Regions from separate parts of the Shewanella psychropiezotolerans genome, predicted to be linked through region 1. Evidence: predicted binding sites of a transcription regulator. Region 1 holds the regulator's gene; each other region holds the start of a gene.
The links. Region 1 encodes LexA, which represses DNA repair genes until DNA is damaged. Its sites were predicted from a motif close to TACTGTATNNNNATACAGTA; they were not measured.
Positions count from the first base shown of each region.

Region 2: FM037_RS05905 (acyl-homoserine-lactone synthase) is a predicted target of LexA. The motif match lies at 2,180-2,199, and genes of this name have one in related genera.
Region 3: recN (DNA repair protein RecN) is a predicted target of LexA. The motif match lies at 1,792-1,811, and genes of this name have one in related genera.
Region 4: FM037_RS16535 (S24 family peptidase) is a predicted target of LexA. The motif match lies at 1,481-1,500, and genes of this name have one in related genera.

Region 1 covers NZ_CP041614.1:233,997-237,218, forward strand. The annotation lists partial or broken gene coxB (cytochrome c oxidase subunit II) at 1-335, opposite strand, end outside; gene FM037_RS01060 (cell division inhibitor SulA) at 769-1,281, opposite strand; gene lexA (transcriptional repressor LexA) at 1,314-1,931, opposite strand; gene plsB (glycerol-3-phosphate 1-O-acyltransferase PlsB) at 2,413-3,222, shown strand, end outside.
Region 2 covers NZ_CP041614.1:1,333,758-1,336,979, forward strand. The annotation lists gene FM037_RS05900 (GMC family oxidoreductase) at 1-1,249, shown strand, start outside; gene FM037_RS05905 (acyl-homoserine-lactone synthase) at 1,409-1,951, opposite strand; gene FM037_RS05910 (cytochrome P450) at 2,572-3,222, shown strand, end outside.
Region 3 covers NZ_CP041614.1:1,689,898-1,693,119, reverse strand. The annotation lists gene FM037_RS07495 (YjaG family protein) at 1-349, shown strand, start outside; gene FM037_RS07485 (AEC family transporter) at 691-1,689, shown strand; gene recN (DNA repair protein RecN) at 1,830-3,222, shown strand, end outside.
Region 4 covers NZ_CP041614.1:3,728,015-3,731,236, reverse strand. The annotation lists gene FM037_RS16545 (hypothetical protein) at 46-249, opposite strand; gene FM037_RS16540 (helix-turn-helix transcriptional regulator) at 526-867, opposite strand; gene FM037_RS16535 (S24 family peptidase) at 1,513-1,926, shown strand; gene FM037_RS16530 (DUF4406 domain-containing protein) at 2,130-2,465, shown strand; partial or broken gene FM037_RS16525 (lysozyme) at 2,501-2,974, shown strand.

The DNA of each region.
Region 1 (3,222 bases):
GAATCTTCCATGGCGATTAAGGTTTTAGTCGCTGGAATTGCCATAATAATGAGTATGATGAAAGGTGTAATGGTCCAGGCTATCTCGACCTTAGTACTTTCGTGGAAATTGGCTGCTACGGCACCCTTAGACTTTCGGTGATTGATCATGGAATAGATCATTACTCCGAAAACCACAACACCGATGGCGCAACAGATATACAGGATGATCATGTGCAGGTTGTATACCTGTCCACTGATATCCGTGACACCCTTGGTCATATTAAGGGGCATTTCTGATGCCAAAACGTATGGCGTAAATAGCAACGCCAGAAAAATATACAACACTCGCTTCACTAGACTTCTCCTCTGTCAAAAATTAAGACAAAGAAGAGTCACACAGTAAGTCTCTGCTCTATGCAAACTCTTCAGTTCCCAAAAAAGCAACGATGACTTCAAAGTGCAGTGGCGGTTCACTTGTTATTTTAGTTTGGCAGTCACTTACTACCAGAGTTAACCACGCTCGCACCTACGGCTGAATATATCAGTACCGACTTCAGCGAGGTAAATATCTGGCCTTACACAGATGGCAGGGCTTTACTACGCCGACTACTAAATCGTTTGGATATAACAAATTATCGTTGTTATATCCCTAACTTACTTGGTGTTGAATTATTGATCAAGATCACTTTTAATGAATTTTTTAAAAATTTCGAATAAAAATCAAATACAAAAAAGTCCCTTGCGGGACTTAAATAATCATTTTTCTATTGGCTACATTGACTGGAGATTAGTGCAGAGATCCAAATAAACAGGCTTGATTGAAGTGAGCATCTGTTTGTTCATGGGCTTTAGCATGTAAGTGACTATTCGCATCTTCGATGACAATGCCAAGGGCGCGAGCGCTCTTTTCTACGAGTCTGAGTCGTCGGTTGTCACGGGAATCTAGGACCTGAGTCCAGCAGATGACGGCACTGGATGTACCACTTATGAGTGCTTTTTCCATGGCCCATAAGGTTTCGATTTCGTCTTTAGCATGAACCAACAATACTCGGTCCATCCTAACACCGGCTTCGGCTAACATCTGCTTGTAACCTATGTTGGGAGGACTGATCAATACGATCCATTGCCCCTGATGGCTCAATGTGGCGAGCCGATTACTCACCTTTTTCAGTTCCACCCGGCCCTGAGTGTGGGTACTTACTGTAGTGATACTTCCACACTCTTGGGTGATGGACGCTTGGTCAAGGGGATTCGTCCATAAACCTGGGTGTCTAGGGCTATTTCCGATTAAATTTTTCATTACCAAGCTCCTTCGCCAATGTGCGATTTCATCTATTGCCAGTTGCCGTTACGGATCACACCGACTGCCAGCCCCTCAATGCTCAGGCTCTGACTGGTGAGATCGACCACTATCGGTGCATAGTCTTCATTTTCAGCATGGAGATAAACCATGCTGCCCTTTTTCTCGAAGCGTTTTACTGTGACATCCTCTTCCACTCTAGCCACGACAATTTGGCCATTCTTGGCTTGTGAAATCTTATGCACTGCGAGCAGATCACCCTCGAGAATGCCGATATCTTTCATGCTGTCGCCGCGCACCCTAAGTAGAAAGTCGGCACAGGGACGAAACATGCTTGGGTCGACCTGATAATGTTGTTCTATATGTTCCTGGGCAAGGATGGGTTCGCCTGCGGCAACCTGGCCGATCAATGGCAAGCCTAAATCTTCTGGCTCCGCAGCTTGTGTGAGTCGGATGCCGCGGGACGTACCGGGAATGATCTCTATGCGACCTTTCTTAGCCAGTGCCTTAAGATGTTCTTCGGCAGCGTTGGCGCTCTTGAAACCTAGTCGCTTAGCTATTTCGGCTCGAGTCGGAGGCATTCCTGTATCGGAAATATTACGCTTAATGAGTTCTAGAATCTCGGCTTGTCTTGGTGTCAAAGGTCTCATGATGAATCCTGTCTTTCTATACAGTTACTGTTAGTATATACAGTATTTTAGTCAGTGCAAGGATTAACCAAGATTAGTGAGTATGCAAAAAAACTCTCAATCGCAAGCCCATGGTTTATATTTATTATTTTGGTGTGACTACTCGGTGCTTATATAACGTTAAAAATAGGTGGTGGGCATGGCCTCCTTGAATTATATATCTTTTGTGCTGGTGGTTATCTCTCTAAACTGGCTTATTTTATGTTCTAGGCTATCGAGATGAATTGTACCTATACCTAATATTATTAACTTATGTTGCCTTATAAATGTGAACACCCGTAAAGCTATCTAATATTAATTTTTTTGAAAATTATATTCAATCTCAAGTGCTTTGAGTGTCGAATCAGGCATGCGGGGGATTTTGCTGACTACTATTAGGGAGATCTCTCTTTTATCTGGTATTCTATGCCGTTATTAAGAAGACTCACATTGTATAAGAAAAATGTCAAAAAAAGACTCTCTTTGGTATAAATCCTTACGTTGGATTCAGAAAAAGCTGGTACAAACAATAGTTGTACCCCATGACCCCTTCGCCGATCTCAACTTAGATCCAGATAAGCCTATGGTTTATGTGATGAAGACTGAATCTCTCAGCGACATCGCTTCCTTAAGTGAAATCACTAATAAGTATGGGCTTCCAAGCCCTTATGATGAGTTGGTTGTCGATGGTGAGCACACGCCGAGGGTGGTGTGTCTGGAAGGTGCCAAGCCGCTATTTGGCCAAAGAGAAAGTAACGAGTTTTTCTTAAATAGCTTTATGGATCTGCTCAAGGTACATAGGCAGAAGCCTGAACTGGATATACAGCTAGTGCCGGTTAGCCTTTACTGGGGGCGTACTCCAGGTAAAGAAGACGATACCATGAAGGCGGCGGTATTTGAGCGTCAAAATCCTACCTGGCTGCGAAAATGCCTGATGATCCTCTTCCTGGGTCGACATAATTTCGTTCAATTTTCTAATGCCGTCTCAATTCGTTATATGGCCGACGAACACGGCACCGACAAGCGAATTGCTCATAAGTTAGCTCGTGTTGCTCGAGTCCACTTCAGCCGTCAACGTAAGGTCATGACCGGACCTGTTTTGCCTAAACGTCAGGTGCTATTTCAAGACCTGTTAAATTCAGAGTCCCTGAAGAAGGCGATTCTGGAGGAAGCGGCGAGCAAGAAGATCTCCGAAGTCGAGGCCAGAGCAAAGGCGATGGAGTATCTCGATGAAGTTGCGGCGGATTACTCCGAGAGCTTTGTGCGCATCGCC
Region 2 (3,222 bases), 1.1 Mb from region 1:
TGGCGTCTCTGGCAAAGTGGTAAAGCATCCGCAGTTAGAGCCGCGTTCGACCATAGACTTCCCCTTTCCACCGACCGCAGAACATCCTGTCGCTCAGCGCTTCGATGCCGCCTGTAAGGGGTTAAAGCTGCATCCCTTACCCATGGCTCGCGGTATTCTCTCTATCCCCTTCAACGGCCGAAAAAGCTGTGAATACTCAGGTTATTGTGGCAGTTATGGCTGTCATTCCGGTGCAAAGGCTAGCTCTCGTGCAGCCTTGCTAGATGCGGCTGTAAAAACCGGCAATTGTGAGATAGTCACTCAGGCTAAGGTATATCGGCTCAATACGGACAGCTCTGGACAAATAAGCTCCGTGGATTATTTCGATCTGACCGATGAAAACAGCTCAAAGCGCGTTACGGCTAAGCTGTTTGTGGTGGCCTGTTACTCCATTGAGAGTGCCCGCCTGTTACTCAGTAGCACTGGCGACAAACATCCCAATGGCATAGGAAATACCTATCAGCAGGTGGGAAAAAACCTGCACTGCTGCGCCGGAGGTACGGGTCATGGTGTGTTTGAGATGGGTAAGCTCAAAGAGTTCGAGGCCAAGCAGCTTAAAATTCGTGGTCCCTTTTTCAATCGAGCCCTGCAGGACTGGTATGAGATTGACGATAAAGCAGTCTCATCTAAACCAATAAAAGGCGGCACACTCGATTTTGTCTTCGATCCACCATCGCCAACAGGGGAGACTGCCAGCTTGAAGTGGCAAGGGGAAAACCTGTTGTGGGGTACGCCGCTGAAACAGAAGATCAAATCCCACTTCACCAAGTCGAAAGACTTTAAGTTTGAAGTTTTCTGTGACTGGCTAACTAATGATGAATGCTATGTCAGTCTGGACCCTGTAGAGAAAGACCGCTGGGGTCAGAGCGTTGCCAAAGTCAGAACAGGCTTTCATTCCCATGATGAGAAGGTGGCTCAGTATCTGGTGGATCGAGGCGTTGAAGTGATGAAAGCCATGGGGGCTCATCAAGCTTGGGGTAATGTTTTTACTCAGCCTACTTCAAACTTAGTCGCCGGTGGTTGTCGTTTCGGCAATGATGTAAAAACCTCTGTGTTAGACAAGAACTGTAAAGTACATGATTGCGATAACCTCTATGTGACCGATGGTTCATTTATGCCTAATGGAGGTAGTGTGACCCCAACCTTTACGATTTATGCTAATGCGTTTCGGGTGGCTGATAAGATTTTAGCGCGACTTGAGAAGGTTTAAGTCAGTTAATTCATTCGTTCATTCGTTCATTCATGGCTTTAACGGGTGGTAGTGTGACCCCAACCTTTACGATTCTTGCTAATGCGTTTCGAGTAGCAGATAAGATTTTAGCGCCGCTAGATGAGGTAGTCATCTAGCGGCTCTCTTTAAATAAAATCGCTAGGAGCAAAGAGTTTTCTTCGAAGGGATCAGTGTTTCGACTTGTCCAAAATCCAGTACAGCCGCCATGGCATAACAACCATCATCCATCTTAACCGGCTTGGATAACGGGGTCGATTTAAAGCCTATTCGGGAAAAAACGACTCGTGTTGCGGGTGTCACTACCATGTAGACATACCTGATGTTTCTGTTGCGGCAATAATTTTGTAAGTGTGACAGCAACAGGTTCAGAGGAGGGTGATTACTCACCTTCGTTTTTCCTCTGTGAGTGGACTTGATTAATAGTCGGGATACTTCACAAGAGTTAGCGAGTTGAGTTGTAGGTTTAGAGCCCAGCAGAGGGCTGCTGAAAATCGTATTGATCATCCAGGGAGTGTCGTGATGATGTACTCTCAGGTATCCGGTCGCTTGACCATCGATAAAGAGTCCCAGATGGGTCGATGTATTATCGAAGTTGTCATATTCCTTCTCATCTTCCGGGCTTCCGACCCAGGCGAGTTCACGACAAAATACCTCGGCGCGTAGTCGATATAGTTTGTCCATCTGCCCTTGATTCGGGCTATGGGTGACGAGGTACTGGGGGGATTTACTGCAAAGCGATGGACATTATCACTGGTGTGATGATTTGTTAATGGAGTCTGATTTGTTAATGGAGTCTGATTTGTTAATGGAGTCTGATTTGTTAATGGAGTCTGATTTGATTCCAGCATAGGGTTCTACTAATTTGGGCAAATTTCAAGGTGAATTACACCGCGATAATAGAACCTTAGGTACTGTCCGAAAGGTCAGTTGTAAATGTCGGATATTGCAATAAGGCGTTTGAAGGGGAAGTTTGTTGAAGTCCTGAGGTGCTAGTTAAAGATCTGAGAGTAATTGAACCCTTGAAGTATTTCGTTGAGTGAACTTAAGTTCATGGAAAAGTTATTTTTGTAAGAGATTAAGGTTGCGTAATTGTTCCTATTTATATTTTAAATTATTATCATGAACGATGAGAATGTTTGAAAATAATTTTAAAAGTGAATTTTATTAAATTGATATTACGTTTGTAAATAATATTTATAAATAAAATAGTATTTGTGTTCATTAAATTTATACAGGAAACTATAGAGAGCAGATGTTCTCTGCCGGTAATTAATAAAATGTAAGTTTACTCAGGGCTAAAAATGAAATCACTCTCTCAATTATCCGGGCCTCCGGCAACGAGTATTCTCGGGCATGTCAGTGCATTGAAGCAAACCGATATCCACCTCCAGATGTTGAAATGGATTGAGCAGTATGGAGATATTTTTCGGATCAGGTTAGGGATTAAGCCTGTGATGATAGTGGCCGAACCTAAATTGATTAAGACCTTGTTACGTAGCCGTCCAGAGCAATTCAGAAGAATTAAGAGCATAGAAACGGTTTTTGAAGAGGCTGGGCTAAACGGTATATTCTCTGCGGAGGGGGAGAAATGGAAAACCCACAGAAAACTCACAGAACCTAGTTTTCAGCCTGGTCATCTGAAGCATTTTTTCCCCCTGTTACAGGTCATCACCAAGAGGCTGGAGAAGCGATTCGAATACTTAGCCGTTTCGGGGCAAGAGTTCGATCTTCTGGATGAGTTTAAGCGTTATGCCGTCGACGTCACCACTTGGCTGGCATTCGGTGAAGATTTCAATTCACTGGAAAATTCCTCATCCAGATTAGAAGCTTGCCTGAAAACTGTGTTTCCAACCATGAACAAACGAATCACGTCACCTGTACCTATCTGGCGCTTATTTCCGTCGAGAGCAGATAAAGCTTTCGATGCTTCCCTCAAGGAGGTTAAGACGCTG
Region 3 (3,222 bases), 1.5 Mb from region 1:
CGATGTCTATGGTGTCTATCCAGCCATGGATGCGACCACGGCAATTATTGCCCTCTTGAGTGCCATACAGAGTAAAGTCGAAGAAGATATCGTCAACATCAGTAAACTCTCTTCGAGCACAGTCGCCAACTACATAGAAGCGATTTCCGATGTCGAACTTGACGAAGATGCGTTCGATGATTACATCTTTAATCATGAGGTCATGGTTGAAGAGAAGGAGCTGCAAGGCACACTACTTCAACTCATCGAAGACAATCCTAAGTTGAATGCCGACTTTGTAAAATCATTGCGAAAAGAGATCATTGAAGCGGGCGTATCAAACATAGGTATCGGACTGCCTGAGAGCTAAAGCTAAAGCTATCAATGAGAAAATTGATTTATGAAGGCTATATCCTGATTAATTCAGAGGGCCTAACAGACACTTGGAAACTCACAATAGGTGAGCAGACTAGAGTGGGCTCTCTGTTTGAATTAAGAAGACAGATCAACTTTTTTCAGGAGCTAGGCGTTCTCCCACCAATGCAGGGCCATATTCCAGCTCAAGCGCCCAAAGCAAGGCTCTCTAATAGAGACTCCACAAAGCAAAACCGAAACACCCCCTAAGACCTTAGCTTAATCCCATCCCAATGAAAAACTGTGTTACTTTGATAAGAAAGTATAAAAACACGACTCAAATAAGGGATGGTATTGATGTCACCTATCTTAACCCCATTGTTTGCCGTACTTGGGATCATGTTGCTAGGCTCGCTTATCCAGAAAAGCAGGATCCTGTCACCAGATACCGATCAGGTATTAAACCAATATGTCTATTACATCGCTTTTCCGGCGATCATGCTGATTGCCTTGGCAGAAACGCCTATCGAAGGGATCTTACAGTGGGGATTTATAGCCGGCTATAGCTTGGCTATGATACTGACCTATCTTTTGGTGATGCTGGTGTCCTATATCACCAACAAAGGCCGCACAGATATCGCATCACTCAGGGCGCTAAACACCACATTCGGTAACTGTGCTTTTATCGGCATGCCGCTACTCACCATACTGTTTCCGGATAATGCTAACGCATTAACGGCAGCGGCTATCGCGACGCTTCTATCGGTCATTATTTTTGCCCTAGTCTTAGTCACTATCGAGTTGTATCAAGGGCAGAAGCAGGCATCCCCCCTTGTCGTCATCCTTCAGTCCCTGGTACAGAACCCTATTGTGATTGGTAGCAGCATCGGCATGGCAATTTCGGCCCTCAACATTCAAGTCAATGAATCGTTATCGATTATGTTACGTCAGATAGGCATGACTTCTAGCCCCTGTGCCCTCTTCGCGATAGGCATGGTGCTCGTCAAAGCGAGCGCAGAGCAAGAACTCACTTTGACGTCGTCAGCCACCGGTGAGGCTCTTCAAGTAAAGGCTAAACAAGGGAGACTTCAGCATATCGCCGAATTGAGCTGGATTAATGTGTGCAAATTATTTATACAACCTGGCCTGGCCTATGTACTCTTAATGGCCTTTGGCATCGAGGGAGACTTGCTGATCATGGGGGTCCTGCTAGCTTCATTACCCACGGCAGCGAGTGTGTTCTTATTGGCACAAAGGTACCGAGTGAAAGCCAGCATCAGTGCTCAAGCTATCATGTTAGGGACAGTGTTGAGTATTGTGACCCTGCCCAGCATAGATTATCTACTGCGCAGTTAATCGGTTAAGCAAAGAGTGATACAAGCGACTCAGTGTCCCATTGAGTCATAATAATATTGAACACTATTCACTCGGAGCTTTACTGTATATAAAATCAGTATATACTGTTTAAAAACACAGTACATTAAAGGGATGTCATTATGCTCTGCCAACTCAGCATCAATAATTTCGCCATCGTCCGCTTTCTGGAGCTGGACTTCAAGCCTGGAATGACCAGTATTACCGGTGAAACCGGTGCGGGTAAATCGATTGCAATTGACGCCCTGGGTCTGTGTCTGGGTAACCGAGCCGATGCTGGCACGGTAAGGCCTGGGGCTACGAAAGCCGAGGTGAGTGCCAGATTTTCCTTAAATGATATCCCAGTTGCCAAACGTTGGCTCGAAGATAACGATCTCGACCACGATAATGACTGTATACTCAGGCGAACGGTTGGCAGTGATGGTCGCTCCAGGGCATACATCAATGGCAATCCGGTGCCCTTATCACAGGCTAAAAATCTTGGCCAACTGCTTATTGGTATTCACGGTCAACATGCACACCATGCCATGCTTAAGAGTGAACATCAGCTGACTCTGTTAGACAGTTACGCCAATCATAAAATGCTTCTCGACTCAGTCACCGCCGGTTACCAACGCTGCAAGCTGGTAGAGAAGGAGCTTAAGGCCTTAACTCAGTCACAACATGAACGTATTTCTCGAAAGCAGCTGCTCCAGTACCAAGTAGAAGAACTCGATGAATTTAGCCTTTCTCCCGGTGAATTTGAACAGATAGAAGCTGAGCATAAGAAACTCGCCAATGGCACAGCCCTGGTCGAGGCCTGTAAAAATGAGCTGTTTATCTTGCAGGAGAATGATCAGGGCAGCGTCGAATCCTTGATCAACGCGGGTATCACTCAAGCCCAGGAGCTCGAGTCATATGATCCTCTGCTGACGAATGTCGTTAATATGCTAAATGAAGCCCTTATTCAAGTTCAGGAGAGCAGCAGCGAGCTGGAGAATTACTTAGCAGGATTAGAACTGGATCCGGAACATTTTGCCCACTTAGAACAAAGATTATCCCAAGCCATGCAGCTGGCGCGTAAGCATCACGTCAGCCCGAGTGAGCTGGCTGCCCACCATCTCACACTTAAAACTGAACTAAGCAACCTAGATTCTGACGAGGAAGCCTTGGACGATCTCAAGCAACAAGTTGCCGCCAGTCGAGACAGCTATCTGGTACATGCCAAGAAGCTCAGTCAGAGCCGTTGTCGTTATGCCAAAGAGTTAGACAAGCAGGTCACTCAATCTATCCATGAACTGAACATGCCGAAGGGAAAATTTACTATTTTGGTCACATTCAGTGAAGATCTCAGCTCACCGAATGGCTGTGACACCATAGAGTTTCTCGTCACCACGAACCCAGGACAGCCGCTTCAGCCCCTGTCTAAGGTCGCATCGGGTGGTGAATTATCCAGAATAGGCCTGGGTATCCAAGTCATTACCGCCAGAAAAGTATCGACACCAACGCTCATTTTTGATGAGGTCGATGTGGGTA
Region 4 (3,222 bases), 3.0 Mb from region 1:
AAGAAATACCTGTATAATCAACTAATCAAGCCTGACGATGGTTCGTTATACGACCAAGTTTGATAACATTCCGGAATTTATCTCCTTCTCTCTTAGAACCCATGCGGCAGCAATCGCTTCTTGTTCACTAGCTAAAGGGTGATCCCGCTCCAATGCAAGGGTCATGGTCTCTAATGTAGTAAGAGTTTTCGCTCGGCGTAATTTAAGCAAATAGGAAAATGTTATTTCATCAAATTTTTGGGTATGCATGTCATATCTTTTTGGTTGGTAATATAAGGGGATAGGGCACTGGTAACATCAAACGGGAGTTAATAGGGCTGAGATATTACATATTCAATTAATAGTGTAAATAACGAACCTAATATTAGTCCGTTTTATGCATTAATTCCCCATATTTAGGGGTGGTGGAAAGGTTTGTCACCAGAATCCTCAGTTGCCTATGGTCTCAAAGGCCTACGACCAAAATACAAATTTTAGGAGAGTGGCATCCGGTGTCTCTTATCAGACCAGGAAGGCTTGGTATCGCTATACTTTACTTTTGTTTGTGTTTTGGAAGCGCTGAAATTCAGATATTATCATGTGCACAAGGTTATGCCGTGTTTGTGGTAAAAGTAACCGAGTAGCGGCGACAATATCCTTATCTGTCACGGTATCCACATTAAAAGAGTCTAAGATGACGTCCAATTCGGTTAAACCTAGTGCCGTTATGAGGTTGTAATATTGACTTAAGCGCATATCGACAGCTTCGCTCTCTATTCGCTGATATGTTTTCTCACTCATACCTATTTTTTGGGCTAGGTCCTTTTGCGTCATTTTACTTTCAATACGCTTATTTTTGATAATCGTTATGATTGTTTTTGGTGACATGGTTAACCTCACTTCCACCCTTTGTTAGGGGGATCTGGCTAAAAGACGGATTAATATTGGATGCGGAATTTACCCTGATTAGCATCTAGGTACCATGTCAGTCACAATGGTATTAACCTAACTTTATGTTGTTGGTATTATTGTGTGGTTTTGTTAATTCTTTTGTATGTCTTTGTTGCTGCTGTTGTATAGTTTAGTCGAGTAATTGGATGAGTGAAAATCATAGATAGAGATAATATTCAGATTATATTCGCTAATAATCTTCAATATTTAATCGCGGGTCCTTCTGGCTGAAAGTACTGCGGGGGCGGCGAACCTCAGTGCTTAACTACATATGAGGATTTTGGGGTTAGGGTTGTTGTTTTATCGCGGCAAGATAGCCCTGATAGCGATCAACTCACATGAACCCCTAATTTAGCATTGATTATATAGAGTTTTAACAACATCCCCGCTATGACTCTTTGGGTCGCTGAAATCAGATCCAATAGACCAACTTTGTGATCCTTTACGAGTTCAACTGCTTTTTCTCATTCTCTCTCTTATTCTGTTTGACACTTTCAATTGGAATGCTTCAAATCATTAAACTTGATTTTTTAGGTTATTTACTTACAATGACTGTACGGATATACAGTCATTGGGTGGTTTATGAGAATTATCAATATTAGTGCTAGCTGCGGCATTACAGGTTTCGAGAGTCCAGCTAAAGATTACTATCAGAAGCCACTAAATCTAGATGATCTGCTGATTGAAACTCCTTCTGCGACTCAAGTCTATTTGGCTCAAGGAGATGATTTACAAAATATAGGTGTATTCGATGGTGATTTGCTTGTTGTTGACCAGTCGAAGAGTGTTGTTTGTAATGATTTGGTCGTTGCTGAACTGAATGGTGAATTGATCTCCACTCTTATAAATACGAAGTATCGGGTTCTATATTCCGATCCTGGCAGCTCAAGCTCTATTACGATTCAAGAGTTCGATGAGTTTGTAGTTAAGGGAGTGGTAATTCGTTCGGTTCGCTGTCATCGCCCAGTTAAAATTGAAGAGTTATCACTTAACTGATAACTATTGAATACAAGGCTAGGGTATTTAACATTTTGGGTCGATTGTTACCGTTTTTCGGTCGTTTATTACCTTTTTAATCCCCTTCTAAATGGGTATATTTAGCTAAGCTTGTTATTGCTCTGTTTCAGCTATTTCAATCGGTCTCTCGCTTCGTAGCTCCTTTTTAGGAGCTATTTTTTTGCCTGTTGCTAGGTGGGTTTATGTTTCGTAGCAAGGTTTATATTGCCGGGCCAATGTCAGGTTTGGTCGATTGCAATCGTTTGGCGTTTAATCTCGCTGCTGATGTTCAGAAAGAATTAGGCAAAATTGTACTTAACCCAGCAATACTCCCAGCTGGTCTGAGTGAAGCTGAATATATGCAGATCTGCATTCCCATGTTGATGTGCGCTGATGAGATATACGTACTTGATGGTTGGGATCTCTCGGATGGAGCGCTGGCTGAGAAAGCCCTAGCTAAAAAGCTCGACCTCAAAATTGTTTATCAAGAAGGTGTTGATCATGACATAGCTCTACTTGGTTTAACTGCTTCTGCTTAGCCTCGTTAAGGCCTACTAATTCTAGTGAGTTAATGATGAATCTATCCCAAAAACTTGCGGCATTTGGTTTAGCCTCGGTAGCCGTTTTTGCCGGGACAACTTTAGTGGCTCCTTTCGAGGGACGAGTCTTGGAAACTTATGTTGATCCAGTTGGCATTCTTACTGCGTGTTATGGCCACACAGGCCCAGAGCTAGAGCATCGTCAATTTTTCAGTGAGCAGCAGTGTCTAGAGTTATTCGCCAAAGACTTAGCTAAGTTCGATAGGCAACTTCTACGGTTATCACATCCGGTGATGCTCACTGACGGTGAACATGCAGCGTATCTCAGTTTTATCTATAACGTTGGGCCTGGGGCTTTCAGAGATTCAACGCTTCGTCGCAAGCTTTTAGCAGCAGATAGAGTTGGGGCTTGTAATGAGCTATCACGTTGGGTCTATGCCGATAGTAAAAAATTACCTGGATTAATACGGCGCCGTGAAGCAGAAAGGAAAATTTGTTTAGAGGAGTTAATTGATGTTGAGACAGCTGCTATCCGCAGGTGGTCGATTTCACCTGTATATCATTGCGTTTTTAATTATAGCGATCGTCCTACTAGGAGTTTCCCTTTCTCTGGTCCGTTCAGAAGTTGCCATTAAAGAAAGTGAAATTGAAACGCTCTCGTTAGCCAAAGCCGTTTTACAGACCGATTTGAACTTCATGGCTGAGAACGTCAGGAAAGCCGAAGTTGAAAAAGAACGCTTAAGGCAAGAGGCCCAAC